Regions from separate parts of the Ralstonia sp. 22111 genome, predicted to be linked through region 2. Evidence: predicted binding sites of a transcription regulator. Region 2 holds the regulator's gene; each other region holds the start of a gene.
The links. Region 2 encodes HrcA, which represses chaperone genes, less so after heat shock. Its sites were predicted from a motif close to TTAGCACTCNNNNNNNNNGAGTGCTAA; they were not measured.

Region 1: groES (co-chaperone GroES) is a predicted target of HrcA. The motif match lies at 6,267-6,293, and genes of this name have one in related genera.
Region 3: rpoH (RNA polymerase sigma factor RpoH) is a predicted target of HrcA. The motif match lies at 4,250-4,276, and genes of this name have one in related genera.

The regions. Positions count from the first base shown of each region.
Region 1 is NZ_JBQEPR010000001.1:911,919-922,540, forward strand. It holds gene ACTJK4_RS04280 (hypothetical protein) at 1-667, shown strand, start outside; gene ACTJK4_RS04285 (AAA family ATPase) at 2,675-4,054, shown strand; gene ACTJK4_RS04290 (hypothetical protein) at 4,630-4,977, shown strand; gene ACTJK4_RS04295 (hypothetical protein) at 5,039-5,479, shown strand; gene groES (co-chaperone GroES) at 6,385-6,675, shown strand; gene groL (chaperonin GroEL) at 6,777-8,420, shown strand; gene ACTJK4_RS04310 (YjgN family protein) at 8,653-9,726, shown strand; gene ACTJK4_RS04315 (M48 family metallopeptidase) at 9,754-10,622, shown strand, end outside.
Region 2 is NZ_JBQEPR010000002.1:96,836-107,457, reverse strand. It holds gene hutG (formimidoylglutamase) at 1-499, opposite strand, end outside; gene hutH (histidine ammonia-lyase) at 502-2,058, opposite strand; gene hutU (urocanate hydratase) at 2,085-3,854, opposite strand; gene hutC (histidine utilization repressor) at 4,009-4,722, shown strand; gene ACTJK4_RS06690 (carboxymuconolactone decarboxylase family protein) at 4,854-5,201, shown strand; gene hrcA (heat-inducible transcriptional repressor HrcA) at 5,243-6,301, opposite strand; gene ACTJK4_RS06680 (NAD kinase) at 6,413-7,351, shown strand; gene recN (DNA repair protein RecN) at 7,497-9,203, shown strand; gene ACTJK4_RS06670 (hypothetical protein) at 9,297-9,761, shown strand; gene ACTJK4_RS06665 (S8 family peptidase) at 10,026-10,622, shown strand, end outside.
Region 3 is NZ_JBQEPR010000001.1:578,542-589,163, reverse strand. It holds gene ACTJK4_RS02785 (pirin family protein) at 1-545, opposite strand, end outside; gene ACTJK4_RS02780 (OsmC family protein) at 559-963, opposite strand; gene ACTJK4_RS02775 (diguanylate cyclase domain-containing protein) at 1,204-4,122, shown strand; gene rpoH (RNA polymerase sigma factor RpoH) at 4,356-5,249, shown strand; gene ACTJK4_RS02765 (SCO family protein) at 5,316-5,921, opposite strand; gene cyoE (heme o synthase) at 5,991-6,932, opposite strand; gene ACTJK4_RS02755 (COX15/CtaA family protein) at 6,953-8,044, opposite strand; gene ACTJK4_RS02750 (SCO family protein) at 8,048-8,704, opposite strand; gene ACTJK4_RS02745 (SURF1 family protein) at 8,757-9,527, opposite strand; gene ACTJK4_RS02740 (twin transmembrane helix small protein) at 9,597-9,806, shown strand; gene ACTJK4_RS02735 (cytochrome c oxidase subunit 3) at 9,933-10,622, opposite strand, start outside.

The sequences.
Region 1 (10,622 bases), on a different contig from region 2:
GGTGCGTCAGAGCTTGGACCATGAGGTTGACTATGACCGAGAGCAACTGCTCGCCGAGGCTCACGGGCAATTTACGCGTAACTCGCGCAACTTACGGTATGCCATCGAGGCGGCGTTGTTCTTGACGGGCCCCAAGTCAACGCAGGCCAATGGTCCCCGTGTACTTGAAGTGGTTGCGATGATTGACTGGCTCTTTGTGTTGTACGAGGCCAGTGATGTTCTTCACAACGGTATCGATGTTGGCGGCCTTTCCGTTGACAACCAATATATCCCCGAAGTCTTCTATTCAGATAAGCGCGACGTACAGCAAGAAGAGTTCGGCCGCGAAATGGCGGCGCTACGCTTGGGAACGGGCGTAGTACAGGGGGACCAGCTTGAGACGCCTCTGACGGACGATAGCTTCCTTGCGACATTGAATGCCGCGTTTCTGAAAGATCTCGGCTTCACATACAGCAACCTCCTACAGATTCTCTCGACTCTGGTTAGCTGGGTAGAGCTTGGCGGAAACAAGGAGTTCGCCTTCGGCTACGAAGCAACGGCGCAACATACGGAAGATGGTGGCCGACTGTGTGTTTCGCATCCGCGCCATCATTGTCGGGATGGAGTAGGTGAAGCGCTAGAGCGAGCGGATAGACTTGCCCGGTCGCGTGGTCAGTGTCCCCGGTGATATTTATCCATGTTGGTGGGCCTGCAGGCGCAATACGAGACTCCGGTCGTTCGAACACGGTTCGATAAGCATCGGCTCCGATGGCCGCGTTGATCGGGTTGATGATGGTTCCCGGTCCCAGCGGTTGAGGGCGACCTTGCTCCAACTCCGACATGAACGCTCTGGAAAGGATTCGTCCGCCCAACGAATGTCCGATGACGATCATCCGACTGTCGTCATGCCGATTGCGCATGCCGTTGGCAATCTTCTGCAGTGAATCCCGAAGACGCCCCTCGGTAGCACCATCTGATGCTTGAGGTTTCCCGATAGCGTCTGCAACGGCGGCTCGCTCCCCGATGGAAAGAAGAGAGGCGACGGGGACTCGCGTCTGTTCTCCTTGCCATCCAACATAGATGCCGAGAACGTGATAGTTCTCATGGCCGGTTCGCTTCAATGAATCAACAGCGCGAGCAAGTAAGTAGTCGAACTTGACTACATTTGCCGTCTCATCTGTCTGACTTGTATCTGCGTTGTGATGCCAGCCATGGACGTACACCAAGACCAGGAGAGGTGTAGTCGGCGGTGCGCCGGTTGCGGGTTTCAGATAGCGTTGAATGGCCTCAAGTTGGTGTGGGTCGAATGGTCGGCCCTGTTGATCGAACTCGAGATAAGCCTTGACGAACTCGGTGCGCACCCAGTTCGGGGGTTGTACTTCCGCCGATGGCACGCGCCGAGTGTGCCAGCCGCTGCTGTCGATGTATATGGAGTCTTTTGGGGGCCGGATGGCGCGGTCAAGCGCGTGGTCATCGCAGGACTGCCCAGGCTCGCATACATGTACCCATTGTTTATCCGGGATAGTGTGGCAACCGAACAATCCTATTGTGCTGCATAGCAGCAGAAGATTCTTAATGAGTGGTTTCATTCTCTGCCCCCCCGAGGTTGCCGGGTCATTATGTGTGGGGGCAAGCAGACTGTTATCCCCCAATTTGGGGGGCATCCAGAATAAACGCAGGAGCAATCGGTTCGGGTCTACGGAGGTTGTTCTAGGGTTGCCAAATCAGTGCCCACTCCCGGCCATGAAAGGACCTTCGTCCGGTGTGTCGCTAGGACTTTCAGATGGCCGTTTCCATCATCAAACGGTCATTCGATCGCAGATATTTGTGCTGAACGACACGTTGGTAAAATGCAGCGCTCAACGAAGGGGCTGGTGCAATGAGAAAAGTGATAAGAAGGCAGTCAGCGATTCCCGATAGCTTGCACGGAGAAGAAGTGCGCGCGGCGAAGAGCGCACTAGCGGCGCATTTTCGTCTTCCCTCCGTCGAGCGAGTGCGCAGAAGAGCGCCGCTTAACCCGAAAATTTGGAGTTCGGCTCCCGTTCGGGATGCATTATTGGGGGCCTTCCTATCAAAGTGCGCGTACTGTGAGTCACCTGTCGGTGAGAGCCAATATGGGGATGTTTCGCATCACCGGCCGACCGCAAACGCCGCGAGCGGTCGAGACAGGTTCCCCGAATCACAGGACTCCGACAACTATAGTTGGCTTGCGTACGAGTGGGAGAACCTGTTTCTATCATGTGCAGAATGCAACCGTTCCAAGCGGAACCTCTTTCCCTTAGACGGTCCTCGCGCCCCTTTCCGTTGTACTTGGGGCGAGGCAGAGGCGAGTGAACGTGCCCTCCTCATAAATCCCTGTCGCATTGAGCCTAGGAAACATCTTCGATTCTCGTTTGATGGGCGGGTGACGGGCCTCGACCAAGTTGGTAAGACAACGGTGGCGGTCCTATCGCTTGATCGACCAGGTTTAATACAGGCGAGAGAGGAAAAATTTCAGCGCTGCCTGCACGCTCTAGAACGGGCACGCAACGACTCTCAGAACCTCGAGCTTTTTAGGCGAGAGTTGCGCGATGACGCCCCTTTCTGTGGCGCCGCTCGCATTGCGTTCTTCGATCTATTGACAGTTTTCGCCTTGGCATCTGGCGCTACGAGACCGTTGTTCCGGTCGGTCGTGGAGGACGCGATACGAATCGCGATGACTGCTGACGAAGTTCAATGGAAGAAACTGGTTGAATTATCAGTTTCAGGACTATCGCTGTATTACGAAGTGGCTGTACCCGATGACGTCTCTTGGGGAGAGCTTCGTTATGCTCACAAACCACGAACTTCCCAGATTCGTCGCGTCAGTATTCGAAACTTCAAGGGAGTGCCCCTACTCGATCTCGATATTCCCCCGGCCCAACCTAGCGATACCGGAGCACCTTGCATGATGCTGCTCGGCGAGAATTCGACGGGGAAGAGTACTACGCTACAGGCAATTGCGTTAGCCCTGATGGGCGAGAAAATGCGGGCTCGCATGGGCACGGCAGCAGAGGATTTCTTGCCGCGCGAGGACTCGGGTTGGCAGCTCGACGACACGGTAGCGCCGGAAGTCACCATCGAGTTCGACACCGGTGAGCCTGTCCGGTTTTCAATTGACCCGCTTGCGAAGCGCTTCATTGGTGAAGATCAGCCCGCTACAATCTTGTTCTCGTTTGGATCTAGGCGTTTCTTTGGGAAGGAGCTTGTCCGGCGGCAACAAGCTTCCTCCCTGAAATCACTATTTGACCCATTCGCCAAACTGCAGCACCCGGGTCGTTGGATTCAAAGTCTCGGCAGTGACGACTTCAACGCACTAGCACGTGCGATGCGTGAAGTTCTCGTTCTTCAAGAAGAAGACAGAATAGAAAGAGATGAAGAGGGGCGCCTGTTTGTACGCGCGCATGGCCGTGATTCACCGCTCGAAAAACTTAGCGACGGTTACCGTTCCCTCATGGCAATGGTGCTTGATGTCATGCGCGGGATGCTAGAGGAATGGGGCGACCTTGAGAACGCGCGTGGAATCGTCCTAATCGATGAGGTCGAGACTCATCTTCACCCACGGTGGAAGTTGCGCGTCATGTCAGCACTTCGACGGGCAATGCCGAACGTTCAGTTCATCGCCACGACACACGATCCGCTTTGCTTGAGGGGCATGCGTGATGGGGAGGTGCAGGTCTTGATTAGAGATAGTGAGCAGCAAATTCAAGTCTTGACTGGATTGCCAGACGTTCGCGGTCTTCGTGCGGAGCAATTGTTGACGTCAGACTACTTTGGCCTATCGAGTACGGCTGATCCAGATATCGAGAGTGCTCTTGTGCGGCTAGCTCTACCCACTGACGCGCGCGCCGCAACCACCAATATCGATCAGGAAGCACTTCGGTCATTCCGATTGATTGGCGATACTCCCATTGATCAAATCGCAAACGAAGCGCTTAGAAGATTCATTGAAGAAGCAGCATTTTCACCTCCGATCGACCGAAGCCAAGTAAGAGAAGCTGCAGTCAATAGTGTCCTTGATCGCCTTCGCACGATCCGAGAAGGCCGCCGGTCATGAGACGAGTCGATCGTGCTGCGGTACCAGTGCCCCTCTCGCTGGAAGGCCCAACATGTCTTGCTGCGCATGAGCACGCCCGAGCTACTAAGCACTTTAGTGACAATCCTGGGGAAAAGTTCACTTTTCGGGCGTACAGGCAGCAGGATGTCGCAGATGCATTAAACAAGCTGTTTCATGGAAAGTGTGCGTACTGCGAGTCGAGCATCAAAGCGGTGCAACCCACGGATATTGAGCATTTCAGGCCCAAAGGGCGAGTTGCGGAGTGCCCTGAACATCCCGGTTACTGGTGGCTCGCTGCTCGTTGGGACAACCTTCTCGCATCTTGCATCGACTGCAATCGTCGCAGGTACCAAGAAGCACAACAGTTAGCCTATGACCCATTGACTGACGAGGCGAACGGTCGCTTCAACCTCGGTAAGGGAGATGCGTTTCCAATCTTGGGTATGAGGTACGCGGTTGACGAGTCAGATGATCACGACGCGGAGGACGCTGCTCTCATTGATCCCACACGAAGGAATCCGAGCGAACACTTGATGTGGCTGCAGGAGCGGAACCTAAGCTTGGTAGGGCCACGCATGAACGGCGACTCTCTTGATCCTTATGGTTGGCACACCTACCGCATATTCGGACTTAACCGCCAGGGCCTAGTGGAATTGCGCACGTCACGGTTGTTGGAGATACGGGCGCGCGTCGTATTCATCGAAAAGATGCTCGACAAGGCGGTACTCATGCCTGAGCCGTTCGCCACAGAACAGCAGGACGAGGCGTTTCAAGAGTTCTTGTCTCTATACCAGTATGCGGAGCCTGACCAGCCTTATTCCGCGATGGTGGAGGATTTGTTGGATGGGGAATCCAACCGTTTGATGGGCAAATACGAGAATTTAGTGCCTAAGGATGCCCGTTTCGGGGGAGGCTCCCCTTGAGTAGCGTCGCGGAAGTCTGTTGCTAGCGCAGATTGACTGTTCAGATGCCGGAAGCAAAGGTGTGATCATTGAAGCCCACGAAGCCTCCATGAGGATGGCCATGTTTTCTGATTTCGACGATTACCTGTCCCACGACTTTCCGATGGACTATTGGTCTGACGAAGGTATCGGTATCGCCGGGGAGATGTTGTTCAAGTTCGACAAGGAAGCCTGGGTCGAACTGACGAGGAGCTGTGCGCAGAGGCCAGTTGCATGGCAACTTCGGTGCGCCGAAGTGTTGGATCTGGCGACGCATCCGGCAGCGACCGGGCTTCTCGTCGAACTTCTGGCATCCGACAACGATAGTGTCGTCGTGGCCGCCGCGGATAGCCTTCGGTCGATGGGGGGTGTTCAAATTTCTGTGCACTCAATTGAAAAGCTACAGCGCTTGTTGGAAGAAGGATCACCTGTGACCAAGTTGGTTCTGACTGACTTCTTCAAGCGTGTTCCCGCAAGGTACTAGTGGAGATTGCCGACGCAGTTCGCTTCCGGCTAGTACGTATTTGCGTCTGCAAGGTCGGCTACCGTTCTGGCATTCCGCGGCGGATGCATTCTTCGTATTCGACAAGGGCATTTGTCTCGATTGCCCAGACAATCAGTAGCACGTTAGCCGCAGCTACTAAGACGGCCGTCCAGAGCCACCAGCGCTCAAGCTGAGTGTGAGTGCCAAGAGCACGGGCGCTACGGAGAAGATGTCCAGAAAATGCGGCGTCAGCCCAACGTGGTTCAGGGCACGAGGGTGCCGCGACGCAGCACGTGCACGACGGATAGGAGCGTCGGCGGGGCGGCAACTATGGCCAAGAGCTTGTTTTTCATTTCACAGGTGTAAGGGTCTGGCCTAGCACCGCCTCCCCGCTTTTGCCCACCTCGCAGGGGGCAAGTAGTGCCCGCTGAGGATAGTCATGTCAACGCTTCCTTATGTTCCCAAGGGCTGGTGACAGTCTTTTTTTTCGACACCCGCGGTCTAGGATGATCATTTTTGTGATCCGTACAGCATGTTAATGAGCGTCAAAGACTGCTTCACTTCGCATGCGTCGCCGTCTCAGAGCACTTGTGCATCTGCCCCGTTGCTCAGCCGATCGCGCATAAGTCATTGAAGAAAAAGGAATTTTTTGAGGCGGTGTCAGACGCAAGCCAGAGGGAGTTCAGAGTTGAGTGAACAAAGTTCAGAGTTGAGTGAATCTCGACATCGACATCTCGACATGAATTTCAGCGCCCGTTCTTGAAATCGTAATACCCCGTCCCTATAATTAGCACTCGCCGGGCAGGAGTGCTAACAACGCCTCCGGTCCCCGATGCTTTCCCGATGCGCCGCGTTCTGCGGCGCGTTTTGTGAATAAACACTCACTTTGCATTGAGGAGTTGTGTATGAACCTGCGTCCTTTGCACGACCGCGTGATCGTGAAGCGCCTGGACAACGAAACCAAGACCGCTTCGGGCATCGTCATTCCTGACGCCGCCGCTGAAAAGCCGGATCAAGGCGAAGTGCTGGCCGTCGGCCCGGGCAAGAAAGACGACAAGGGCAATGCGATCGCGCTGGACGTGAAGGTCGGCGACCGCGTGCTGTTCGGCAAGTACGCCGGCCAGGGCGTCAAGGTGGATGGTCAGGAAGTCCTGGTCATGCGCGAAGAAGACATCATGGCCGTGGTGCAAAAGTAAGCACGCGCTCTGTCGCATCGCTTACCTGTAACCCAATCCTCATTGCCGGCGCCGCTGACTGAGCGCGCGGGCAACATCCAAAGATTTCGGAGATTCTCAAGATGGCAGCTAAAGACGTAGTGTTCGGCGACGCCGCACGTGCCAAGATGGTCGAAGGCGTGAACATTCTCGCCAACGCAGTCAAGGTGACCCTGGGCCCGAAGGGCCGTAACGTGGTGCTGGAGCGCAGCTTCGGTGGCCCGACCGTGACCAAGGACGGTGTGTCGGTCGCCAAGGAAATCGAGCTGAAGGACAAGCTGCAGAACATGGGCGCGCAAATGGTCAAGGAAGTCGCTTCCAAGACCAGCGACAACGCCGGTGACGGCACCACCACCGCAACGGTGCTGGCCCAGTCGATCGTGCGCGAAGGCATGAAGTACGTTGCCGCCGGCATGAACCCGATGGACCTGAAGCGCGGCATCGACAAGGCTGTGACGGCCGCCGTCGAAGAGCTGAAGAAGATCAGCAAGCCGACCACCACCAGCAAGGAAATCGCTCAAGTTGGCGCCATCTCGGCCAACAGCGATGAATCCATCGGCCAGCGCATCGCTGAAGCCATGGACAAGGTCGGCAAGGAAGGCGTGATCACCGTGGAAGACGGCAAGTCGCTGGCCGACGAGCTGGACGTCGTGGAAGGCATGCAGTTCGACCGCGGCTACCTGTCGCCGTACTTCATCAACAACCCGGAAAAGCAAGTTGTCCAGCTGGACAACCCGTTCGTGCTGCTGTTCGACAAGAAGATCAGCAACATCCGCGACCTGCTGCCGGTGCTGGAGCAAGTGGCCAAGGCTGGCCGTCCGCTGCTGATCATCGCTGAAGACGTCGAAGGCGAAGCCCTGGCAACGCTGGTGGTGAACAACATCCGTGGCATCCTGAAGACCGCCGCCGTCAAGGCTCCGGGCTTCGGCGACCGCCGCAAGGCCATGCTGGAAGACATCGCCATCCTGACGGGCGGCCAAGTCATCGCTGAAGAAGTCGGCCTGACGCTGGAAAAGGCGACCCTGAACGACCTGGGCCAAGCCAAGCGCGTTGAAATCGGCAAGGAAAACACCACGATCATCGATGGCGCAGGCGACGCCCGCAACATCGAAGCCCGCGTGAAGCAAGTGCGTGCCCAGATCGAAGAAGCGACTTCGGACTACGACCGTGAGAAGCTGCAAGAGCGCGTGGCCAAGCTGGCCGGCGGTGTTGCCGTGATCAAGGTTGGCGCTGCCACTGAAGTCGAAATGAAGGAAAAGAAGGCCCGCGTGGAAGATGCGCTGCACGCAACGCGCGCTGCCGTGGAAGAAGGCATCGTGGCTGGCGGCGGTGTTGCACTGCTGCGCGCCCGTGCACTGATCTCCGGTCTGAAGGGTTCCAACCCTGATCAAGACGCCGGCATCAAGATCGTGCTGCGCGCCATGGAAGAGCCGCTGCGCCAGATCGTCACCAACGCTGGCGACGAGGCTTCGGTTGTGGTGTCGAAGGTGATCGAAGGCAAGGGCAACTACGGCTACAACGCCGCCACCGGCGAGTACGGTGACCTGGTGGAAATGGGCGTGCTGGACCCGACCAAGGTGACCCGCACCGCGCTGCAGAACGCCGCTTCGGTTGCTTCGCTGATGCTGACCACGGATTGCGCCGTGGCAGAACTGCCGAAGGACGATGCAGCTCCGGCAATGCCGGGCGGCATGGGTGGCATGGGCGGCATGGACGGCATGATGTAATTTGCCGCACCGGCCCTGGCCCGGCCATCCTCCGGGATGGCTGTTCCAAACAAAAAAACCCCGTGGGTGCGAGCCCGCGGGGTTTTTTGTTGCCTGCTTTGTTAAGACGACGTTAACGCTGCAACGCAGTGGGCTTGGCTACAATCGGCCCACCCGCGAGCCTCAGCGTCGTTGAATATCGATACGCGTCCTGAAGCGGGGCACGACAACAAATCAGGGAAGGGAAAAACAGATGAACGACATCGCACGCGAGTCCATCCTGGGCAGCGCCCCCGCTCCAGCAGCGCCGCAACCCTTGCGACTGCGCTTTATCGGCAGCGGCTCGGAATACTTCCGTATCTGGATCGTCAACCTGCTGCTGACCATCGTCACGCTGGGCGTCTACTCGGCATGGGCAAAGGTGCGCACGCTGCAGTATTTCTATCGCAACACCCAACTGGCTGGATCGAGCTTCGATTATCACGGCAGCCCGATTGCCATTCTCAAGGGCCGCGCGATCATTTTCGTGTTGGCGCTTGCGTTCAACTTGCTCGGCCATTCGTCAGCTGCGGTGGGGCTGGTACTGCTTGCGTTGATGGCCGCTGCGTTCCCGTGGCTGCTCGTACGGTCGCTGCGCTTTCGCATGGCCAACTCCAGCTACCGTGGGCTGCGCTTCGCCTTTACGGGCAAGGATGCCGAGGGCTACATGGTGTTCCTGGTGTGGCCGATCCTGAGCGTGTTCTCGCTCTACCTGTTGGCGCCGCTGGCGCATCAGCGCTTCAAGCGCTATCAGCACAAGAACACGCGTTTCGGTACCGCGCCGTTTAATTTCTCGGCCACGCCGGGCAACTTCTACGGTGTGTATCTGCGCACATTCGGCTTGGCAGTGCTGGCCGTTGTGGTGGCTGGTGTGCTGTCGCTGTTGCTGGGGGTGTCGTTCCATCGTGCGCCGGGCATCGGCCAGATCTTCGGCTTCATCGTCATCGGCTTGTTCATGTACGCGGCGATGCTGTTCCTGACGCCGTACGTCCTGTCGCGCCTGCAGAACCTGGTGTGGAGCAACACGACGCTGGGCGCGCACCGCTTTCAGAGCCAAGTCGGTGCTGGCAAGCTGTTCTGGATCTTCGTGTCGAACGCGGTGATGATCGTGATCACCGTCGGCCTGTTCACGCCGTTTGCACGGGTGCGTACTGCACGCTACAAGCTCGAATCCGTGACGATGCTTGCATCGGGATCACTCGACACCTTCGTGGCTGGCGAGACCACCAAGGTGAGCGCCCTGGGCGACGCCACCGTGGACTGGTACGACATCGATATCGCGCTGTAACCGCGCTGCAAGGCAAAGGCACCCGCTGTGATTCTCGCGACCTACTTCGACGGCCGTACCTCGCGCGCGCAACCGGTGCGCCTTGCTGTCGAGGCGGGCGAGGCGGTGTTGTTCGACCCCGAGGGCATGCCACTGCGCCGTGCACCGCTGTCTACGCTGCGGGTGTCGGAACGCGTCAAGCATGCACCGCGCCTGATTACGTTCGAAGACGGCGCGTTTTGCGAGATCACCGATCCCGCGGAGCAGACGTCGTTGAACGCGCTGCTGCATCGCACCGGCTATCGGGAGGGGTGGGTCGTGCTGGCGCAGAACAGCTGGAAGCTGGCGCTGGGCGCGCTGCTGGCCATGGTGGTGGTGCTGGCACTGGGGTATCGCTACGGCTTGCCATGGGGTGCCAAGGTGGTGGCCAACATGGTGCCGCAGCGCGCCGAAGCACAGCTCGGGCGCAGCACGCTCAAAGCCATGGATGAACGCTGGCTCCGGCCAAGCAAGCTGCCCGTCGCGCAGCAGGACCGCATCCGCGCACGCTTTGCGGCGCTGCAGAGGCCGCCGCAGGCCACGCACACGTATCACATCGTTTTTCGGGATGCCGACATCGGCGCCAATGCCTTTGCGCTACCCGGCGGGGACATTGTCGTGACCGATGCGCTGGTGAAGCTGGTGGGTGAGGGCGATGGTCTGACGGGTGTGCTGGCGCACGAGGCGGGCCACGTGGAATATCGCCATGGACTGCGACAGGTGATTCAGTCGTCGGCCATTGGCGCAACGGCGGCGCTGTTGTTCGGCGATGTCTCGACGATTCTGTCGGGTGTGCCGGCGGCGCTGCTGACGCTGCGCTATTCGCGTGACTACGAGCGCGACGCCGACCGCTATGCCGCGCTGCTGCTGCAGGAGAA
Region 2 (10,622 bases):
TGCCGCGCTCGCCCGCACGCAGATCGAAATGCGCATCGAGGTTGAGAATGCCGATACGCGGCGGTTGATCGGATTTCGCGGCCAGATGCCGCGCCAAGCCGCCAAACGAGGCCCACGCGATCTCATGCCCGCCGCCGAGCGCAATCGGAAACGCGCCGCGATCGAGCAGATCGTGGAGCACACCGGCCAATTCGCTCTGCGCGTCTTCCAGCGCATCGCCCTGGCAAGTCACGTCGCCCGCATCGACGACCACACGGCCGGCACGCGCGGGCAAGTTCGCCAGCATCTTGCGGATGGCGGCGGGGCCCGCCTGTGCGCCGGTTCGCCCGTGGTTGCGCGCGACACCGGCATCGCAGGCGAAACCCGCCAGGGCGACGGTGTTGGCCAGCGGCGTCGATGCATCGATGCGGCGCACGGTCTGGTGCCAACGCAAACCCAGCGGGCCTTCCTCCGCATCGACGCGGCCTTGCCAGACGTTCGGTTCGGCTTGGGCGAGCATGGTCAGACGAGTGCGAGTTCGCCGACGTGCGCGCGGCACGAATCGCCCAGATCGCCGTCGAGCACGAGGCGGCGGGCGCCTTCGATGTCGGGGGCGAACAGGCGATCTTCACCGTAGTACGCCACACGCGCGCGGATGCAGCCATGCGCCTTCTGCAGCGTGTCGGACGTCGCCAGCGGCTTGTGGAAGTCGATGCCCTGCGCTGCCGCCAGCGCTTCGATGCCGACGATGGTGGCGGTGTTCTCGGCCATGTCCTGCAAACGGCGGCCGGCGAAGGTCGCCATGCTGACGTGGTCTTCCTGGTTGGCGGAAGTCGGCAGGCTGTCCACGCTGGCCGGGTGGGCAAACGTCTTGTTTTCCGAGGCCAGTGCCGCGGCCGTGACGTGCGCAATCATGAAGCCCGAGTTCAGGCCCGGCTGCTCCACCAGGAACGGCGGCAGACCCGACAGCGTGGAGTCGATCAGCAGCGCGATGCGGCGCTCGGACAACGCACCGATCTCGGCAATCGCCAGCGCAAGCATGTCGGCAGCAAACGCCACCGGCTCGGCGTGGAAGTTGCCGCCCGAAATCACTTCACCGGCATCGGCGTAGACCAGCGGGTTGTCGGTCACTGCGTTGGCTTCGGTGAGCAGCGTGGCGCCGGCCTGACGGATCAGGTCGAAACACGCGCCCATGACTTGCGGCTGGCAGCGCAGGCTGTACGGGTCTTGCACGCGCTTGTCGCCCACGAGGTGCGACTGGCGGATGGCGCTGCCGGCCAGCAGGTTGCGGTACACCGCGGCAGTGGCGATCTGCCCCGCCTGACCACGCACGGTGTGCACGCGCGGGTCGAACGGCGCATCGCTGCCCTTGGCGGCATCCACCGACAATGCCCCCGACACGGTGGCGGCTTGAAGCAGACGCTCGGCCAGGAACAGGCCGTTGAGCGCCAGCGCGGTCGACACCTGCGTGCCGTTGATGAGCGCCAGGCCTTCCTTGGCGGCCAGTGCGATCGGCTCGATGCCGGCGGCGGCCAACGCGGCACGCGCCGGCGTGCGCACGCCGTTCACACGTACGTCGCCCTCACCCAGCAGGGCAAGCGTCATGTGCGCCAGCGGTGCCAGATCGCCCGACGCGCCCACCGAACCCTTGGACGGAATGCACGGCACGATGCCGGCGTTCAGCAGTGCCAGCAGCGTATCGATCACGACACGGCGCACGCCCGAATAGCCGCGCGCCAGGCTGGCGGCCTTCATCAGCAGCACCAGTCGCGCCACGTTGTCGCTCAGGTCTTCACCCGTGCCGACGGCGTGCGAGAGGATCAGGTTGCGTTGCAGGCGCTCCAGCTCGTGCGTGGCGATCTGCGTTTTGGCCAGCAGGCCGAATCCGGTGTTGATGCCATAGGCCGGTGCGCCCTTGGCGACGATGGCCTGTACCGTGGCGGCCGACGCTTCGATGGCGGCCGCGCAGTCGCCAGACAGCGCGATGGGCGTCGGGGCCAGCCACACGCGGCGCAGGTCGGCAAAGGACATCTCGCCGGGTTGCAATGTCAGGATGGGGGGCGTGGTCATGGTGTTCATAGCAATACGAGCAGGATGTCTCTAACTTAGCCGATCATCGGCAGGTTCAAACCGTTGCGCTTGGCGCAGGCAATGGCGGTTTCGTAGCCGGCATCCGCATGGCGCATGACGCCGGAGCCGGAATCGTTGACGAGCACACGACCCAGGCGCTTGGCCGCAGCGTCGGTGCCGTCGGCGACGATCACCACGCCCGAGTGCTGCGAATAGCCCATGCCGACACCGCCGCCGTGGTGCAGCGACACCCACGTCGCACCGCCGGCCGTGTTGAGCAGCGCGTTGAGCAGCGGCCAGTCCGACACGGCGTCGGTGCCGTCGCGCATGGCCTCGGTTTCGCGGTTGGGGCTGGCGACCGAGCCCGTGTCCAGGTGATCGCGGCCGATCACGATGGGCGCCTTCAACTCGCCGTTCTTGACCATCTCATTGAAGGCCAGACCGGCCAGGTGACGCTCGCCCAGGCCCAGCCAGCAGATGCGTGCGGGCAGCCCCTGGAAGGCGATGCGGTCCCGCGCCATGTCGAGCCAGCGATGCACGTGCGTGTTGTGCGGGAAGAGTTCCTTGATCTTGGCGTCGGTCTTGTAGATGTCTTCCGGATCGCCCGACAGCGCCACCCAGCGGAACGGGCCCTTGCCCTCGCAGAACAGCGGACGGATGTAGGCCGGCACGAAGCCCGGGAAGTCGAAGGCGTTTTTCACGCCCTGGTCGAACGCGACCTGGCGGATGTTGTTGCCGTAGTCGACGGTCGGAATGCCCATGGCCTGGAAATCGAGCATGGCCTGCACGTGCACGGCGCAGGACTTGGCAGCCTCGTCGGTCAGGCGGGCGTGCTGCGACGGATCGCGTTGCGCAGCACGCCATTGCTCGACCGTCCAGCCAACCGGCAGGTAGCCGTTGACCAGATCATGTGCCGAGGTCTGGTCGGTCACCAGATCCGGCTTCAGGCCGCCGGCGCGGGCACGCTTGACCAGCTCCGGCAGGATTTCCGCCGCATTGCCGAGCAGCCCAATGGACACAGCCTCGCCGCGCTCGCAATGGTGGCGAATCAGGTTGAATGCGTCGTCGATGTCCTTGGCCTGCTTGTCGAGGTAACGCGTACGCAGGCGGAAATCGATACTCGATTGCTGGCATTCGATGTTCAGCGACACGGCGCCGGCCAGCGTGGCGGCTAGCGGCTGTGCGCCTCCCATACCGCCCAGGCCGGCAGTGAGAATCCAGCGGCCGGCTAGGTTGCCGCTCGTCCCCTCGGGGGACCGCCCTTGTGCCAGCAAGGGCGAGGGGCTGTTCGAATAATGCTGGCGGCCCGCCTCGGCAAACGTTTCGTAGGTGCCCTGGACGATGCCCTGGCTGCCGATGTAGATCCAGCTGCCGGCAGTCATCTGGCCGTACATGAACAGGCCCTTGCGATCCAGCTCGTTGAAGTGTTCCCAGTTCGCCCACTTGGGCACGAGGTTGGAGTTGGCGATCAAGACGCGCGGCGCATCCGGATGGGTCTTGAACACGCCCACCGGCTTGCCCGATTGCACGAGCAGCGATTCGTCGTCGTTCAGCTCGCGCAGCGTTTCCAGGATCTTGTCGAAGCAGGCCCAGTCGCGCGCGGCGCGGCCGATGCCGCCATACACGACGAGGTGCTTGGGGTTCTCGGCCACGTCCGGGTCGAGGTTGTTCTGCAGCATCCGGTAGGCCGCTTCGGTCAGCCAGCTCTTGCAATGCAGCTCGGTGCCGCGAGGGGCGCGGATTTCGCGCGAGGCGTCGTAGCGCGGGTCGTTGGTCAGGTGGGCAGCGTTGGTCGGGGCGTTCATATGAGGTCTCCTGCGAACTCCTTTGTCATGGAGCGCATCTTATGTTGTATATACAACTTAGGCAAGAAAACTTTACAAGCTAAGAGCAAACCCTGATGATGACCGCCATCCGCACATCACATCGGCCGCCCAAACCGCACCGCAAGCCACGTCCATGTCACACGACCCGTCCGCCAGCACGCCCGCCTTCCAGCGCATCAAGGAAGACATCCTCATGCGCATCCGCAGCGGCGAGTGGCAAGAAGGCGAAATGATCCCGGGGGAGACCACGCTCGCGCAGACGTTTGGCGTGTCGCGCATGACGGTCAATCGCGCGCTGCGCGAGCTGACCGCCGAGCAGATCCTCACGCGCGTGCAGGGGTTGGGGACGTTCGTCGCGCAGCAGAAGTACCAGGCGACGCTCGTAGCGATCCGCAACATCGCCGAGGAAATTGCCGCACGCGGCCACCGGCACCGTGCCGAACTGCACAAGCTGGAGCGCGCCCGCGCGAACGAAGCGATGGCCGCGTCATTCGGCGTACCGGTGGGGCAAGCCCTGTTCCACTCGCTGATCGTGCACTTCGAGAATGACCTGCCGATCCAGGTGGAAGACCGCTGGGTGAATGCCGGGCTGGCCCCTGACTATATGCAGCAGGATTTCACGCAGACCACGCCAAACGCCTACCTGATGCGTGCCGCCCCGTTGCAGGGCGTGGATTACGGCATCGAGGCGCGCCTGCCCACCCGCGAGATCGCCGAAATGCTGCACATGGATGTGCGCGAACCGTGTCTGATGCTACGGCGCAAGACGCTATCCCAGGGCCAGGTCGCCTCCGTGGCAACCATGTGGCACCCGGGCGGGCGGTATCAGTTCACGGGCAGTTTCTAAGCGCGTCGTTGCGCTACATCATGACCTTGCCCCGGGGCGCGGACGAGAATGCTCGAAAAGATGCGCGGCGGCTGATGCCAGTCCGCCCAGTTCGCTACCTCACTCCACACCCGGCCCAGGAGAGCACTGTCATGAGCGGCATGCCCGAATTCAAAAGCGTGGTCAAAGATGTGTCTGCGCACATGCGCAGCTTGCGCGAATCGCAGCCGGAGTTGATGACGGCATTCAGCCAACTGGCGGCAGCCGGCACAAAAGACGGCGCACTGAGCAAGAAGACGCGGGAACTGGTGGCGCTGGGAATAGCCATTTCCAGCCGCTGCGACGACTGCATCGGCTTCCATGTCCAGGCGCTGGTCAAACTCGGCACTACCCGTGCCGAACTGGAAGAGGTGTTGGGAACAGCCGTCTACATGGGAGGCGGCCCTTCGATGATGTACGCCACGCATGCGCTGGCGGCGTTCGAGCAGTTTTCAGCCTGAGACATTGGCGGGCAACCCGGCCCGCCACAGGCGGCGTTGTTTCAATACTGGCTGAGGGTGCTGGATAGCAGCTTGGCGGTGATATCCACGATCGGGATCACGCGCTCATACGCCATGCGCATCGGCCCGATCACGCCCAGCGTGCCGACAATCTTGCCGTCCACCTCGTACGGCGCGGTGATGACGGCCATGTCTTCGTGCGGCACAAGGCTGCTTTCGCCGCCGATGAAGATCTGCACGCCCTCGGCACGGCTCGATACGTCCAGCAGTTGCAGCAGGCCAGTCTTCTGTTCGAACACGGCAAAGAGCCGGCGCAGCTTGTCCATGGATGAAGACAAATCTTCCACATCCAGCAGCTTGCGTTCGCCCGAAATGACGACCGGTTCCTCTTCCGACGCGGCACTGCTGCCCGCTTCCACGGCAGCCTGCATCAGCGCGGTCATGTCGGCCTGCAGTGCAGACAGCTCGCCGCGCAGGCTTTCGCGCACCGCATCGAACGTCTGGCCGCCGTAGTGTGCATTGATGTAGTTGGCCGCTTCCACCAGTTGCGACGGGCTGTACGGCGTATCGGTATGGATGATGCGGTTCTGCACGTCGCCTTCGGGCGTGACGACGATCAGCAGGATGCGGGATTCCGACAGCCGCAGGAATTCGATCTGCCGGAACGCATGCGTGCGGCGCGGCGTCATCACGATGCCGGCAAACTGCGAGAGGTTGGACAAGGTCTGCGCCGCCGCCGCAATCACCCGCTGCGACGATTCCGACCCATGCGACGCCAGCTGCGTGCGCACCTGCTCGGCAATCGCACCCACCATCTGCTGCGCCATGCGGTCTTGCGTGCTCAGCACATCCAGCGGGCTGGCCGTCAGCATCGTATCGACGAAGAGGCGATAGCCGCGCGGCGTCGGCACGCGCCCGGCGGAGGTGTGGGGGCTCGCGATGAAGCCCATCTCCTCGAGGTCGGACATCACATTGCGGATGGTGGCCGGCGACAGATCGAGCCCCGAATACTTCGACAAGGTGCGCGAGCCCACGGGCTGGCCCTCGGCGATATACCGTTCGATCAAGGTCTTGAGGAGGATAGTGGCGCGCTTGTCCATGATTCTTCAATTTTACGCAAAATCGGCGCCCGTCTACGGGTGATGTCGGCGTTTCTCCACGAAACACGCGCTGACGTGGCGACGGTCATATCGATATGGTGTAATGCGCGCATGTCGATTCCCTCGTCCGCCGTGGCCCCGCAAGCTCCCGCCTCCTCGTCCGTTTCGCCTTTCAAGACCGTTGCGCTGGTCGGCCGGTATTCGGCTGCCAACATTGCCGGCCCTCTCATGGAACTGGCGTCGTGCATTGCCGCGCGCGGGCATGACATTGTCTTCGAGCGCGAAACGGCGCTCAACATCGGCGTTCAGGACTACCCTGCCCTGCCGCCCGAAGAGATGGCGCGCCACGCCGACGTGGCCGTCGTGCTCGGCGGTGACGGCACGCTGCTCGGCATCGGGCGCCACCTGGCCGGTGCCAGCGTCCCCGTGATCGGCGTCAACCACGGGCGGCTCGGCTTCATGACCGACATTCCGTTCGACGACGTACACACCGTGCTGCCCGACATGTTGTCGGGCCGCTACGAGGCCGAAACCCGCACGCTGCTGCAGGCTCAGGTCGTGCGCGACGACGAGGTCATCTTCTCCGCCCTCGCCTTCAACGACGTGGTAGTCAACCGCTCGGGCACCTCGGGCATGGTGGAGCTTGCCGTGTCGGTCGACGGCTTCTTCATGTACAACCAGCGTTCGGACGGCTTGATCGTCTCCACGCCCACGGGCTCGACGGCGTATGCGTTGTCTGCCGGCGGGCCGATCCTGCATCCTGCGCTCTCGGGTCTGGTGCTGGTGCCCATCGCACCGCACTCGCTGTCGAACCGGCCGATTGTCATTCCGCAAGACGCCGAGGTGGTCATCCAGGTCACCAGCGGGCGCGATGCCAGCGTCAACTTCGACATGCAGTCGCTCACGTCACTGCTGCCCGGTGACCGCATCGTGGTGCGCCGCTCGGAGCGCACGGTGCGGCTGCTGCACCCGGTCGGCTACAACTACTACGCCACGCTGCGCAAGAAGCTGCACTGGCACGAGTATCCGACCGAAGACAACCGGCTCTAAGAACCTGCCCATGATCCTACTGCGCGGCCCGATCTTGAACTTGCAATGCTCGCCGTACGCATGTACGGCTGCGCTTCTCGCTTCAACCTCGAGCCGCTCGCTACGAATCATGGGCAGGTACTAAAACTCCTCGCTCACCGCTTCCATGCTGCGCAGCCTCACCATCCGCGATTTCGTCATCGTTCACGCGCTGGATCTCGATCTGGCCGACGGTTTTACCGTGTTTACGGGCGAGACCGGCGCGGGCAAATCCATCCTGATCGATGCACTTGCACTCACGCTGGGTGAGCGCGCCGATGCGGCTGTCGTGCGCGAAGGCGCGCCGCGTGCCGACATCACCGCCGAGTTCGACGTGCATCCGCATGTGGCCGCATGGCTGGAGGCACATGAACTGCACGACGACGAGGGCGTGATCCTGCTGCGTCGCACAGTCGATGCTGCCGGCCGCAGCAAAGCCTTCATCAACGGCGCGGCCGTCACGCTGGCGCAGCTGCGCGAGGTGGGCGAACAACTGGTCGACATCCACGGTCAGCACGCGCATCAACTGCTGCTGAAGGCGGATGCGCAGCGCAGCCTCCTCGACGCCCATGCGGGCCTGGAAGGCGCCGTGCGCGTGGTCGGAGAACGTTACCGGGAGTGGCATGCCGTGGTGCGGGCACGCGAAGCCGCCGAGCAGCAGTCGCGCGAAGTCCAGCTCGAGCGCGAGCGCATCGAATGGCAGGTCAACGAATTGCAGAAGCTTGGCCCGCAACCTGGCGAGTGGGAAGAGGTCCAGGCCGAGCACCACCGCCTGTCGCACGCAGCCAGCCTGATCGAAGGCACGCGCGCGGCGCTGGATGGGTTGTCCGAGTCCGAAGGTGCGGTGCTCACGCAACTGGGAGCGACGCTCCATACGCTGCGTGAACTGGCCGAGATCGACCCCGCGCTTACCGACGTGCTGGCTGCACTTGAGCCGGCCGAGGTGCAGATCCAGGAGGCCGTGCACACGCTCGCCCGCTATGCCGATCGCGCCGAGCTGGACCCGGACCGCCTGGCCGAAGTTGACGCACGCATGCAGGCACTGCACACCATGGCACGCAAATACCGCGTCGCCCCCGAAACGCTGCCCGCTGAACTGGCTGAACGGCAGGCGCAACTGGCCGCGCTGCAAGCGGCATCCGACCTGGATGCGCTGCAGGCCCAGGAAGCGCAAACCCAAGCCGCCTATATGACGGTCGCGCAATCGCTGTCGCGCGACCGCGCCAAGGCCGCGCGCGAGTTGGCCGACGCGGTGACCGGGGCCATGCAAGGCCTGTCGATGGCCGGCGGCCGCTTCGACATCGCGCTGCACGCGCTGGAACATGGCGGGGCAGCGGGGCTGGAGCAAGTCGAATTCCTCGTCGCGGGGCATGCGGGCGTGTCACCACGGCCGTTGGCGAAGGTCGCCTCGGGCGGCGAGCTGGCGCGTATCAGCCTGGCCATCTCGGTGATTGCCAGCGAGGCAAGCCCGACGCCCACGCTGATCTTCGACGAAGTAGATTCCGGCATCGGCGGTGCGGTGGCAGAAGTCGTGGGACGACGCCTGCGCGAACTCGGCATGCGCCGCCAAGTGCTGTGCGTCACGCACCTGCCGCAAGTGGCCGCGCTCGCCAATCACCATATTCAAGTCGCCAAGCAGACGGTCGCCGGCAGCACGCGGTCCGACCTCGTGGTGCTGGACGCCACGGGCCGCGTGGACGAGATCGCCCGCATGCTGGGCGGCGCGTCGCTCACCGACACCACGCGGCGCCACGCAGACGAGATGCTCGCCGCGGGCCGTGCGCAATCGGCACCTGAATCCGCGGCGCGGAAATCCCGCCGCGTGGCACAGTGATCGCCTATACCGGAACCATTACTGCCAGGGTTGGCACGAAGGTTCCGGCTGAACACGCTACAAACATCCTCTACCGAATCCAAGGAGAACTTCATGGCCCGCATGGCCCGCACGATCCAACCGGCTGCCCGCCCTCGATCCCTGCTGTCGACCGCCAAGCCTGCGCTGGCCGCGGCTCTCGGCCTGTGCCTGCTGGCCGCGTGCAAGTCCGTGCCGGCCATTGATCCGGGCAAACCGCCTGCCATGGACCCCGCCTCGGCCAACACCCAGCCTCCTGCTTCCGTGTCGGCTGCACATAGTCTGGGCGACATCATCATCGGCCTGAGCACGCCGACCACCTCGTCCGCCACCGTGCAAGGCGTGCTGGATGCTGCCGGTGCACGCGCAACGCCGCGCCTGGCCTTTGCGGTGGTGCGTCCGATGTCGGGTGGATTCTGGGTGGTGCGCGCCAGCTCGGGCGATGCAGCGGCCACGCTGGATGGCGCAGTGACAGCTTTGCGCAGCACGCCCGGCATCGCTTCGGCCGACCCGGATCGCATCATGAAGATTCAACGCTGAACCACCGCGACACCACTCCACACTGTGAATGATCGGGCGCCGCCTGGCGTCCGGTTCCGGCTCCACACTCCCTCGCCAGGCCCGCATTCTGCTTCAGCAGCAACGCACCAGCCGGCCTTTTTCCCCTCGCAAACGTGATCGGCCATCGCCGCCACACCAAGCGGACAAGTCGCGTGCTACCTTTGGTTTTGTGTAACGGTATGTCAACGATCACATCCTGACGACGTTTCTCATTACAACGAGACCCCCACGGAGCACCCGCTGATGACCCCCTCCCTCTTCCGGTTGAAGTCTTGGCTCCGCGCGGGCGCCGGCCTGGCCTGTCTTGCCTGGGTGATGGGCAGCCAGGTCGCCACGGCTGCCGCGCCGCTGCCGCAATACACCGGTGACCTGATCATCAAATGGCGCGACGACACGAGTGGCACGCGCAAGACGCTCTCCGCCAGCGAGGCGAACAACCGCTTGCTGTCGGTAGCGCAAGCAGCGGGCAGCACGCTGCAGGTCAAGCGCACGCTGGGCACCAATGCGCAGCTCATGCACACCGGCCTGACCGATGCGGCCAGCATCCAGGCCACCGTCGACAAGATCGCGCAGGACGCCCGCGTGGCCTATGTCGTGCCTGATCGCATCCTGCGGCCCAACACCATTCCGAACGATCCGCTGTTCGCCACGCAGAACAACCTGGCCGCACCGGCGCTGGTACCGGGCGGCATCAACGCAGCCGCGGCGTGGAGCATCACGCAGGGCTCCACGGGCATCGTGGTGGCGGTGGTCGATACCGGCTACACCGATCATCCCGACCTGTCAGCCAAGATCCTGCCGGGCTACAACTTCATCTCGGACCCGGCCCGCGCGGGTAAC
Region 3 (10,622 bases), on a different contig from region 2:
GCCAGCTCCAGAGCCACATACAGCGTGCGCGAACTCACCTTCACCGGCGACGTCAGCCCGAATGCATCCCCCGCGATGACCACGCCCTGCACGCCCGGGCATTCGAGCTTGGGCAGCGTGTCGGCGGCGTGATGGGCGAAGCTGGCGCCCACCTTTTCCTGATCCTTCGGCAGCGCCACCCAGGTTTGGATGCCATGCACGCGCGCGCCTTTTTCGCGCCCCTCGGGCGAGGAACGCTCGGAGTGGACGATGCCGTTGCCGGCCGTCATCCAGTTCACGTCGCCAGGCGTGATGGTCTGCACGCTGCCGAGGCTGTCGCGGTGGACCATGCTGCCGTCGAACAGATACGTAACGGTGGCCAGCCCGATGTGCGGGTGCGGACGCACGTCGATGCCTTCGCCGGGGGCGAAATCGACGGGGCCCATGTGATCGAAGAAGATGAACGGCCCCACCGTCTGGCGCGCCGCCGATGGCAGCACCCGCTTGACCGAGAAACCGCCCAGGTCGCGCACGTGCGGGCCGATGATGTGCTGAATGGAAGTCATGGCGGGAGGCTCCTCAAGCGCGCTCGGCGAGTTCGGTGTCGACGCTGATCTCCACCTCGGTCATCAGCTTGTGAACGGGGCATTTGCCGGCCACGCGCAGCAGGTCGGCGCGTTGCTCGTCGCTCAGATCGCCGTGCAGGGTCAGCACGGTACGCAGCTTGTAACGGCCCTGGCGCTCCTGGCTGCCGTCGTGCTCGACAGCCACGTCGATCGAGTCGAGCGGGTACTTGCGCTGGCGCGCATACAGCGAGACGGTCAGCGCCTTGCAACTGGCCAAGGCCGCATCGAAGTAGGCGTGCGGATCGGGCGCACTGCCTTCGCCCGCCGGCTTGGGCACGTCGGTGTAAGTCACGCCTTCAGGGAAGGTGACTTTGTGGCGGAAAAGGCCTTCGGTGTCCTTGCTGACGACGATGGTCATGACGGCTCCTGTAACGGTGTCTGCGATGTCCGGGCAGTGTAGCTAACTTGCGTGACGGCACGCGAGGTGACGCGATGTGCCGAGTGCATCGCATTCATTTGCGCATCGATCACTCAACATTGCAGACATGGCAATTCAGCCCACCCTTTTGGGTGGAAACGCTCAAGCGGCGCGGTTTTCCGCCGATCTTCCGGTTAGAAGACATCCGCCCTGAAACCGCCCCGCTCACGCGTCACCTGCATGGTTCCTCGCCGGCCGCTTGTCGCCATTGCCGGCGGCATCGGCTTTCTCCTCGTCCTGATTGGGCTGATCGTGATGGTCGGCTGGCTGCAGCATTGGCCATGGGCGGTGAAGCTCGGCACGGACCGCCTGCTGATCGTGTTTGCCACGGGGATCAACCTGACGCTGCTGGGCGCTGGTCTGGGGGCGCTGCTCGTTGGGGTGGTGCGACCAAACGCCCGCTGGGCAGATCCGACAGCACGCGGGCTGAGCGGCGCGGTGGCGTTGCTGTCCACGCTGCGGCTGGCCGAGATGATCACGGGCCGACCGATCGGACTGGATTTTCCTGGCCTGCACGCCTGGTTCGATCGCCAATGGGTGACCGGGTGGATTGGCGGCATGCACCCCAGCCACGCGCTGGCGATGGCCGCCTCGGCAACCGCACTGAGCCTCGTGCCCACCTTGCGCAAACCGCATCGCGCGCAATGGTTCTGGGGCCTTCTGGGCTTCGCGATGCTGCTTTGCGCTGGCGACCTCCTCGGCCGCGCCATGGCACTTGAGTATCTGTACCCGGCGTGGCTGCGGTGGCGTGCCCCGGACGCGGCTGCTGTCTGCTCGCTGCTGGTGCTCACGGGCACACTGTGCGCCGCAGTAGCCCGGTACCCCGGCCTGTTGCGCCTGCGCTTGTCGCCGGAAGACACCATCGTGTGGATCAGCGGCGGCTGCGTGGTGCTGGCAGGGCTGGCGGCCACAATCACGGCGTTCATCATCCAGGTGGACAGCGCCACGCTGACTTTCGGCACCACACGGGCGCAAGCCCTGTCCAGCTACGCCGAAGAGTTCGACCGACTGCTGGCCATGCGTGCGGAAAGCCCCCGCCTGGTGGCCGCCGCCACGCACATCCAGGAAGTGCTGCGCCATCCGGCAGACAACGCAGCGCGTCTGCGCAGCGAGAGTGCGTTGCAGGCGTATCGCGAGCAAGGCTACTCGTACCTGCAACTGCGCACGCTCGCGGGCGAGGGCATCGTCAGCCTGGGGACGCAGACGCTTGAACCCGAGCTGTCGATTCGGCTGCACGCCGGCCTCGCGCCCGAGCGTGTCACGCTGCAATGGGTACACGGTTTTGCCATGCGTACCGAAACGCCGGTCATGGCAGACGGCACGCAAATCGGCTGGCTGGTCGCCGAGCAACCGCTCGCCCACATGACAGGCCGCTACAACAGCCAACGCGGTACGGGGATGACGGAAACGCTGGCGATGTCGGGCTTTGATGCGCGCGGCCGCGCCATGTCGTTTCCGCAGCGCTTCGACGCCTATGTGTTCGAGCTGCCGCCGCTTACGGTCGACCACCGCCCGCTGCCATCACGCCTGGCGCTGGCGGGCGAGGCCGGCTACGGCCAGTGGCAGGACATCCATGGCATGCCGACGTCGTTCAGCTACACGCCCATCGGCCACACGGGTCTGGCACTGATCAGCAAGATCGCCAGTGCGGAGCTTTACGCCCCGATGCGCGTGCAGTTCGAGCGGCTTGCGGCCTTCATGCTGTGCCTGATGATCGGCAGCGTGCTGGCCATCCGTTTGACGGTGCGGCCGTTTGCCAACCGGCTGGCCGCGTCCGAGCGCGCACTGCGCACCGCCAACGAAAGCCTGGAACGCCGCCGAGCCGCCCTGCGCGCCAGCCGCGAACAACTGCGCCTGGTGGCCGACAACGTGCCCGCGCAGCTCAGCTACGTCGACTCGGACGGCATCGTGCGCTTTGCCAGCCGCACGCTGCTCGAAGCCTTCGGCCGCAGTGAAGACGAGATGCTCGACCGCCACGTGCGCGACATCTACACCCCCGAGGATTACCGCACGCTGCTGCCCTACATGACTGAGGTGCTGGCCGGTTACCCGGTGCAATTCGAGATCCAGTCCATGCGCACCGGCGTGCCCCGCTACCTGAGCGGCCACTACTTTCCCGACTACGATGATCGCGGCACGCTGCGCGGCTATTTCTCGGTACTGCAGGATCTGACGGCCCGCACGAGTGCCGAGCTGGCCCTGGGGCGCAGCGAACGCGCGCTCAAGCTCGTGCTCGACAACGCGCCGCTGCTGGTGTCGCACATCGACCCCGACGGTGTCTTCACCTTCTGCAACGTCACGCATGCGCGCTGGCTGCAGCGCACGCCCGAGGAGGTCTGCGGCCAGACACCGGAACGGGTGTTCACGCCGGGCACGTACGCCTTGCTGGCACCGTATCTGGTGCGCGCCCAGCGCGGAGAATCCGTCCAATTCGAGATCACCGCGCCATGGTACGAAAAGCCCCGCGCCAACGGCCCGCGCAGCCGCACCCGGCATTTTCGCGGCCAGCTCGTGCCCGATGCCGGTGAAGCCCGCGACGGCCGCTGCGGTCTCTACGCCTTCGTGCAGGACGTGACCGAAGCCAAGCGCAGCGAGATGGAGCTGTCGCGCATGGCGCGCTTTGATGCGCTCACGGGCCTGCCAAACCGCTACGAACTCTACGAGCGCCTGCGCGCTGCGCTGGAACGTCGTCAGCGTCTGCCCGCGCCGCTGGGCGTGCTGTATCTGGACGTGGATCACTTCAAGCACATCAACGACACCTACGGCCACGCCGCCGGCGATGCTGTGCTGGTGGAGGTCGCGCACCGCCTGCAACGTGCCGTGCGCCGCACCGACACCGTCGCCCGGCTCGCAGGTGACGAATTCATCATCCTGCTCGACCCGATTGACGCTCCGGATGATGCGCTGCACACGGCGCAGAAGATCGTCGGAGCGATCCGTCCGCCCATCCACCTGCCTGATGGCACGGTGCTGCACGTCACCACGAGCATCGGCGTCGCCTGCCCGGGCCCGGAAATACGCGACCCAGACGCCGCCCTGCGCGAAGCCGATCGAGCACTTTATTGGGCGAAGTCACGCGGCCGCAACACGGCGGCATAGTCGAGAACCGATGCCGCCCGCCTCGGTCTATGAGTGGTATGACGCGCTTTTGTTGCGGCGCAAACATCATACTATTGATGAAGACACCCTGATTTACGGGAACTATTAACCGGACAAGAATGTCTTATTAGCACTCATCCGGTTGGAGTGCTAAGATGCCTCTCCAAACCTCCACTGGATTTCGACAGGAGTCCTGAGTGAACGCAGTCATCCCCGTGAATACCGTTTCCGCAATCGCCACCCAGCCGTCCGGCAACGCCGGCAATGGATGGGCGCTGGCGTTCCCCGGCAACCTGGGCAACATCGACGCCTACATCCAGAGCGTCAACCGTGTGCCGATGCTGTCGGCTGAAGAAGAACAGCGTCTGGCCCGCGAATACCGCGACAACGACAATCTCGATGCCGCCCGCCGCCTGGTGCTCTCGCACCTGCGCCTGGTGGTGTCGATCGCCCGCGGCTATCTCGGCTACGGCCTGCCGCATGCCGACTTGATCCAGGAAGGCAATATCGGCCTGATGAAGGCCGTCAAGCGCTTCGATCCGGATCAGGGTGTGCGCCTCGTCTCGTACGCGATGCACTGGATCAAAGCCGAGATGCACGAGTACATCCTGAAGAACTGGCGCATGGTGAAGGTGGCTACCACCAAGGCCCAGCGCAAGCTGTTCTTCAACCTGCGCAGCCACAAGCAGGATGCGCAAGCGACCTTCACGTCGGATGAGATCGACGCCGTGGCCGCCGAACTGAACGTCAAGGGCGCCGAAGTGCGCGAGATGGAAACGCGCCTCTCGGGCGGCGACATCGCGCTTGAAGGCCAGATGGACGACGGCGAAGAGTCCTTCGCCCCGATCGCCTACCTGGCCGACACGCACAACGAGCCGACCCGCGTGATCGAAGCGCGGAGCAACGACCGCATGCAAAGCGAAGGCATCGAAGCCGCCCTCGCCAAGCTGGACGACCGCAGCCGCCGCATCATCGAAGCCCGTTGGCTGAACGTGAACGACGACGGATCGGGCGGCTCGACGCTGCACGACCTGGCTGACGAGTTTGGTGTGTCGGCAGAACGCATTCGCCAGATCGAATCGGCCGCGATGAAGAAGATGAAGGGTGCCCTGCAGGCCTTCGCCTAAGCTGCCCGCCGCGCCATAAAAAAGCCCGCCAATTGGCGGGCTTTTTCTTTGGGCGCTGGCAGCAGATCAGTCGGCCAGCAGTTGCTTGATGTCATGCGCGATCGGCTCGGGGCCCTGACCGTGCTTGATGAACAGGCGCAGGTTGCCTTTCGGATCAAACATGTAGCTGCCGGCCGTGTGATCCATGGTGTAGTTGTCAGGCGAACTGCCCGGCACCTTGCTGTAGAAGACCTTGAAGTCGGACGCGACCTTCTTCAGCTCGGTCTCGTTGGCCGGACGCAGGCCGATGAAGCGCGGGTCGAACGCGGGCACGTACTTGGCCAGCAGGTCTTGCGTATCGCGCTCGGGGTCGACGGTGACGAACAGCACCTGGACGCGGTCCGCGTCTTTGCCGAGGGTGTCCATCACGGCGCGCAACTCAGCCAACGTGGTCGGGCAGACATCGGGGCAATGCGTGTAGCCGAAGAACATGACGACGACCTTGCCGCGGAAATCTTCGAGCGTGCGGCGCTTGCCGGTGTGGTCGGTCAGCGAGAAATCGGTGCCGAAGCTCTTGGATCCGGTGATGTCGAGATTCTTGAAGGCGGGCTTGTCGCTGCACGCCGTGAGCGCCAGCACGGCAACCGCCAGCATGGCGAACAGCGCGGCGCGGAGGTGTCGGAAAGAGAGCATGGTCATCGTGTTGGAAGCGGACCGGCTAGCGTAGCGCCAACGGCACATGCCTGCTGGCGTCCCTGTGCGTCACAGCGCCGCGCTTTGCGTGAGCGCCGGGCCGAACTTGAAGTAGTGGTCGACCAGCAGCGCGGCAAACAGGATCGATAGATAGATGATCGAGTAGCGGAAAGTCTTCTGCGCCAGCGCGTCGGAATACTTGCGGTACATGCGCCACGCATACGAGAGGAAGCCGAAGCCCAGCACCAGGGCTGTCGCCAGGTAGATGTAGCCGCTCATGCCGTAGACGAACGGCAGGATGGTCGCCGCGATCATGATGAGCGTGTACAGCAGGATGTGCAGCAGCGTGTATTTCTCGCCGTGCGTGATCGGCAGCATCGGCAGGCCCGACTTGGCATAGTCAGCGCGGCGGTACAGCGCGAGCGCCCAGAAGTGCGGCGGCGTCCAGGTAAAGATGATCAGTACCAGGATCCACGCCTCGGCCGGCACGCTGTTGGCGACGGCCGCCCAGCCCAGCGCCGGCGGCATCGCCCCCGAGAGGCCGCCGATCACGATGTTCTGCGGTGTGGCCGGCTTGAGCAGCAGCGTGTAGATGATCGCGTAGCCGATGAAGGTGGCAAAAGTCAGCCACATCGTCAGGTCGTTGGCGAACACGTGCAGCGTCCACATGCCCGCACCGCCGAGCACCACCGAGAACACCAGGATCTGCCGCGTGCCCAACTCACCGCTGGCCGACGGGCGCCAAGCCGTGCGACGCATCATCGCGTCGATCTTGCGTTCGACCAGGCAGTTGATGGCGAAGGCAGCGCCGGCAAACAGCCAGATGCCGACCGCGCCGCCGATCAGCACCGGCCACGGCACCATGCCCGGCGTGGCCAGGAACATGCCGATCACGGCGCAGAACACAGCAAGCTGCGTGACGCGCGGCTTGGTGAGCGCCGCATACTGCGATGCGGTCGTTCGCCAGCCAGGAAGTTGAGTGGAAGTTGTTGGGGTTGCCACGGTATTCATAAAAAACGGTCAGACAGCGTTCAGACGACGGCAGCCGCCACAGGCACCGGCGCCCGCGCTTGCGCGAGCCCGATCAGGTAATGCAGACGCACCATCAGCAACAGCAGCACGGCCGCGCCGCCGTTGTGCGCCACGGCGGCCAGCAGCGGCCACCCCAGCACGATGTTTGAGAGACCGGTCGCCAATTGCACGGCCAGCACGACCAGCAGCACCGTTGCCACACGGCCAATGCCGCCAATGCGACGTGCGCGGAGGCCAAGCCACGCCAGATAGCTCAGCACGACGACTGCAAACACGCGGTGCGTCCAATGGATGGCGACCAGCGCATCGTGCGAGATGAAATCGCCGCCGGCAGTCTTGCCGAGCTGGCGCCAGAACGTGAAGCCGTGCGCAAAGTCCATCGGCGGAACCCACTGGCCGTTGCACAGCGGAAAATCGGTACAGGCCAGCACAGCGTAGTTCGTGCTGACCCAGCCGCCCAGCGCAATCTGCACAACGAGCAGCACCAGCCCGATGGCCGCTGCCGTGCGCAACGAAGCGCCACGCTCATCCACCACCCGGGGTGCATCGTTCTTGCAGCCGAGCCAGATCAGCGCGGCCAGCAGCGACATGCCCAGCAGCAAGTGCGTCACCACGATGGCAGGCTGCAGCTTGAGCGTGACCGTCCAGGCGCCAAAGGCGCCCTGCACGCATACCAACGCCAGCACGGCCGTCGCATACCACGGAGATTGCTTCAGCTCCTTGCGCTTGACCCACGCGAGCACCACCAGCGTGATGATCAGAACGCCCAACGCAAGCGCGAAGTAGCGATGCGTCATCTCGATCCACGCCTTCATCCACGTGACCGGGCCGCTCGGCATGGCGGCCTGCGCGGCATGGATGTCGTCACGTGCATGGAACGGGTTGGACGTGCCGTAGCAGCCCGGCCAATCCGGACAGCCCAGCCCCGAATCGGTCAGACGCGTGAAGCTGCCGAACATGATGAGGTCCAGCGTCAGGAAAGCGGTGATCCACACCAGCTTGCGGTACTTGTTGCGATCCCCTTTGACCAGCACGTAGCACAGCGGGATCAGCGCGATCAGAATGCCGATGGAAGCAAGTTGCAACAGCATGGCTTATCCGATGCGCGAGTATTTCAAGAGCCGCGTCATGTCGCCGCGCACCTTCTTCGGGTCCGGATCTTTCGGAAACTGCATCATCAGGTTGCCAAGCGGATCGACCAGGAAGAGGTGGTCCGTGGGCGACGTCTTGCCATCGCCCAGCCAGTTCTTCGGCAGTTCGGGCGCACGCAGGAAGCGCACGGCGCCGTAATCGTCGTTGTAGGCCTTGATCAGGCGGGGGTCGATGTCGCCGCGGTCGGTCACCAGCCAGACGGGGACGATGCGGTCGCGGTCCGGGCCTTGGCCGATGCGCAGTTGGCGCATGGTGAAAAGCTTGCGCGCGCAGTTGTCATCGCAGGCGCTGCGATCCACCGACACCATCAGCCATTTGCCCTTGAGGCTCGCGAGCGGCACTTCAGCGCCATGCTCGTCCTGCACCATGAGGCCGCTCGGAATGGGGCGCTGCGGATCGACCAGCGCGCCGTACGCGGCCTTGCCGCCGGCCGGAGTGAAGACGTAATACGCAAGGTACGAGGCGATCACTGGAGAGGCACACACCAGCAGCAGGAACAGCATCATCAAGCGGCCGCGACGCGTGCGCGCGTCGATGCGCGGGTCTTCGGACGCGCCAAGTGTGCCGGGCGCGCCGGGTGCGGATTCCTGATTCACCATGTGATTCCCAATACATTCAGCTGCGGCACTAAGCCGCAACGCGAGTTCGTGTTCAAGCGGGCTCAGATGTGCCCGCCAAGCGGCGATAACGCCGCACGCTGTAGAAGACCATTAACCCAAGTACCGCCGCTGCCATTGCGAACCACTGGAATGCGTAGCCGTAATTGCGGTCGGCGCCCAGGTCTGCGCGCGGCCAATCGCGCAACAGGCCGTCCTGCGCGTCGGATTGCTGCTGCACCACAAACGGCTGGAGCGGCACACCGATTTCGCGCGAGAAAGCGTCGAGGTCGATATTTTGCCTAAGTCGCTGGCCAACTTCATCCGAGCCGTCTTTACGGCCCAGACTGAAGACCCGGCTGGCATGTGGCACCGCCATCCCTTCGACCTGCACTTCGCCCGCTGGCGTGGTGTACGGCGCGATGCGCGTGCGGTCGGCCGGATCGCGCGGCAACCAGCCCCGGTTGACCAACACCGCCCGCCCGCCCGCCCCTTCCAGCCTGAGCGGGATGAGCACTTCGAAGCCGGGGCGCGATACGTCGTTGGTGACGTGGGGGCGATTTTCCAGCAGCACCGTGTGCGCCACGTCGAACGTTCCGCGCAGCAGCACCGGTCGGTACATCACTGAATCCGCCGTCACAGGCTGAGCGGTGATGCGCTGCGCGGGCGCATTTTCCAGCGCCACGATACGGGCCTGCCGCTCAATGCGCTCGTGCGCACGCGAAAGCTGCCAACGGCCGAGCGAGCACGTGAGCGCGATCAGCGCCACACCCGCCAGCATCGGCACGGGCGCAAACCAACGCCGCATCGGCACGCGCACGGTCATTGCGTAGCCTCGGTGAGATAATGCTTGGCAGCCATTTCCACCCCCTCATCGCCCAACCCGTAACCCTCCATGCGCATCGTCGTTGCCATTGCGTTTCTGCTGATCCTCGGCAGCCTTGCCTCCGCACTGTTCTTCCTGATGCGCGATAAGGGCCACAGCAACCGCACCGTTCGCTCCTTGATGTTCCGCGTCGGTTTCTCGATCGCGCTATTCATCTTCATCCTGGTCGCGAACCGGCTGGGGTGGATTCACAGCACCGGCATCCGCTTCGGCCAATAGCCGCGAGCAAATCGCTCACGCCAGAAAAACGAAAACGCCGCAGCGGTGTCCCGTCTGCGGCATTGTCTTCGCCTGTCGTGGGCAGGGTTACGAGGCGGCGCAGCGCCACCCCAATCCCATACTGCCTTACAGCCAGTACACCACCACGTACAGACCCAGCCACACCACGTCCACAAAGTGCCAGTACCACGCGGCACCTTCGAACGCGAAGTGATGCTCTGGCGTGAAGTGCCCCTTGATTACACGGCCCAGCACCACCGACAGCATGATCGCACCCATCGTCACGTGGAAGCCGTGAAAGCCCGTCAGCAAGAAGAACGTCGAACCATAGATGCCCGAGGTCAGCTTCAGGTTCAGTTCGTGATAGGCGTGGATGTACTCGAACGCCTGGAAGCCCATGAACGTGAAGCCCAGGAGGATCGTCAGCAGCAGGCCCTGGATGACCTGGGCGCGCTTGCCTTCACGCAACGCATGGTGCGCCCACGTGAGCGTCACGCCGGAAGTCAGCAGCAGCGCCGTGTTGATGGTCGGAATCGGCCACGGACCCATCGTCGTGAACGGCGTAACCGTGCCGGCCGGGCCAGCGTTCGGCCACAGCGCGTTGAAGTCAGGCCACAGCAGCTTGTTGTTCAGATCGCCGAGCCACGGCATGGCAATCGTGCGGGCATAGAACAGCGCGCCGAAGAATGCCGCGAAGAACATCACTTCCGAGAAGATGAACCAGCTCATCGACCAGCGGAACGAGGCATCCACGCGGTCGCCGTACTTGCCGGTCTCGGATTCGGAGATGGCGTCGGCAAACCACGCACGCAGCAC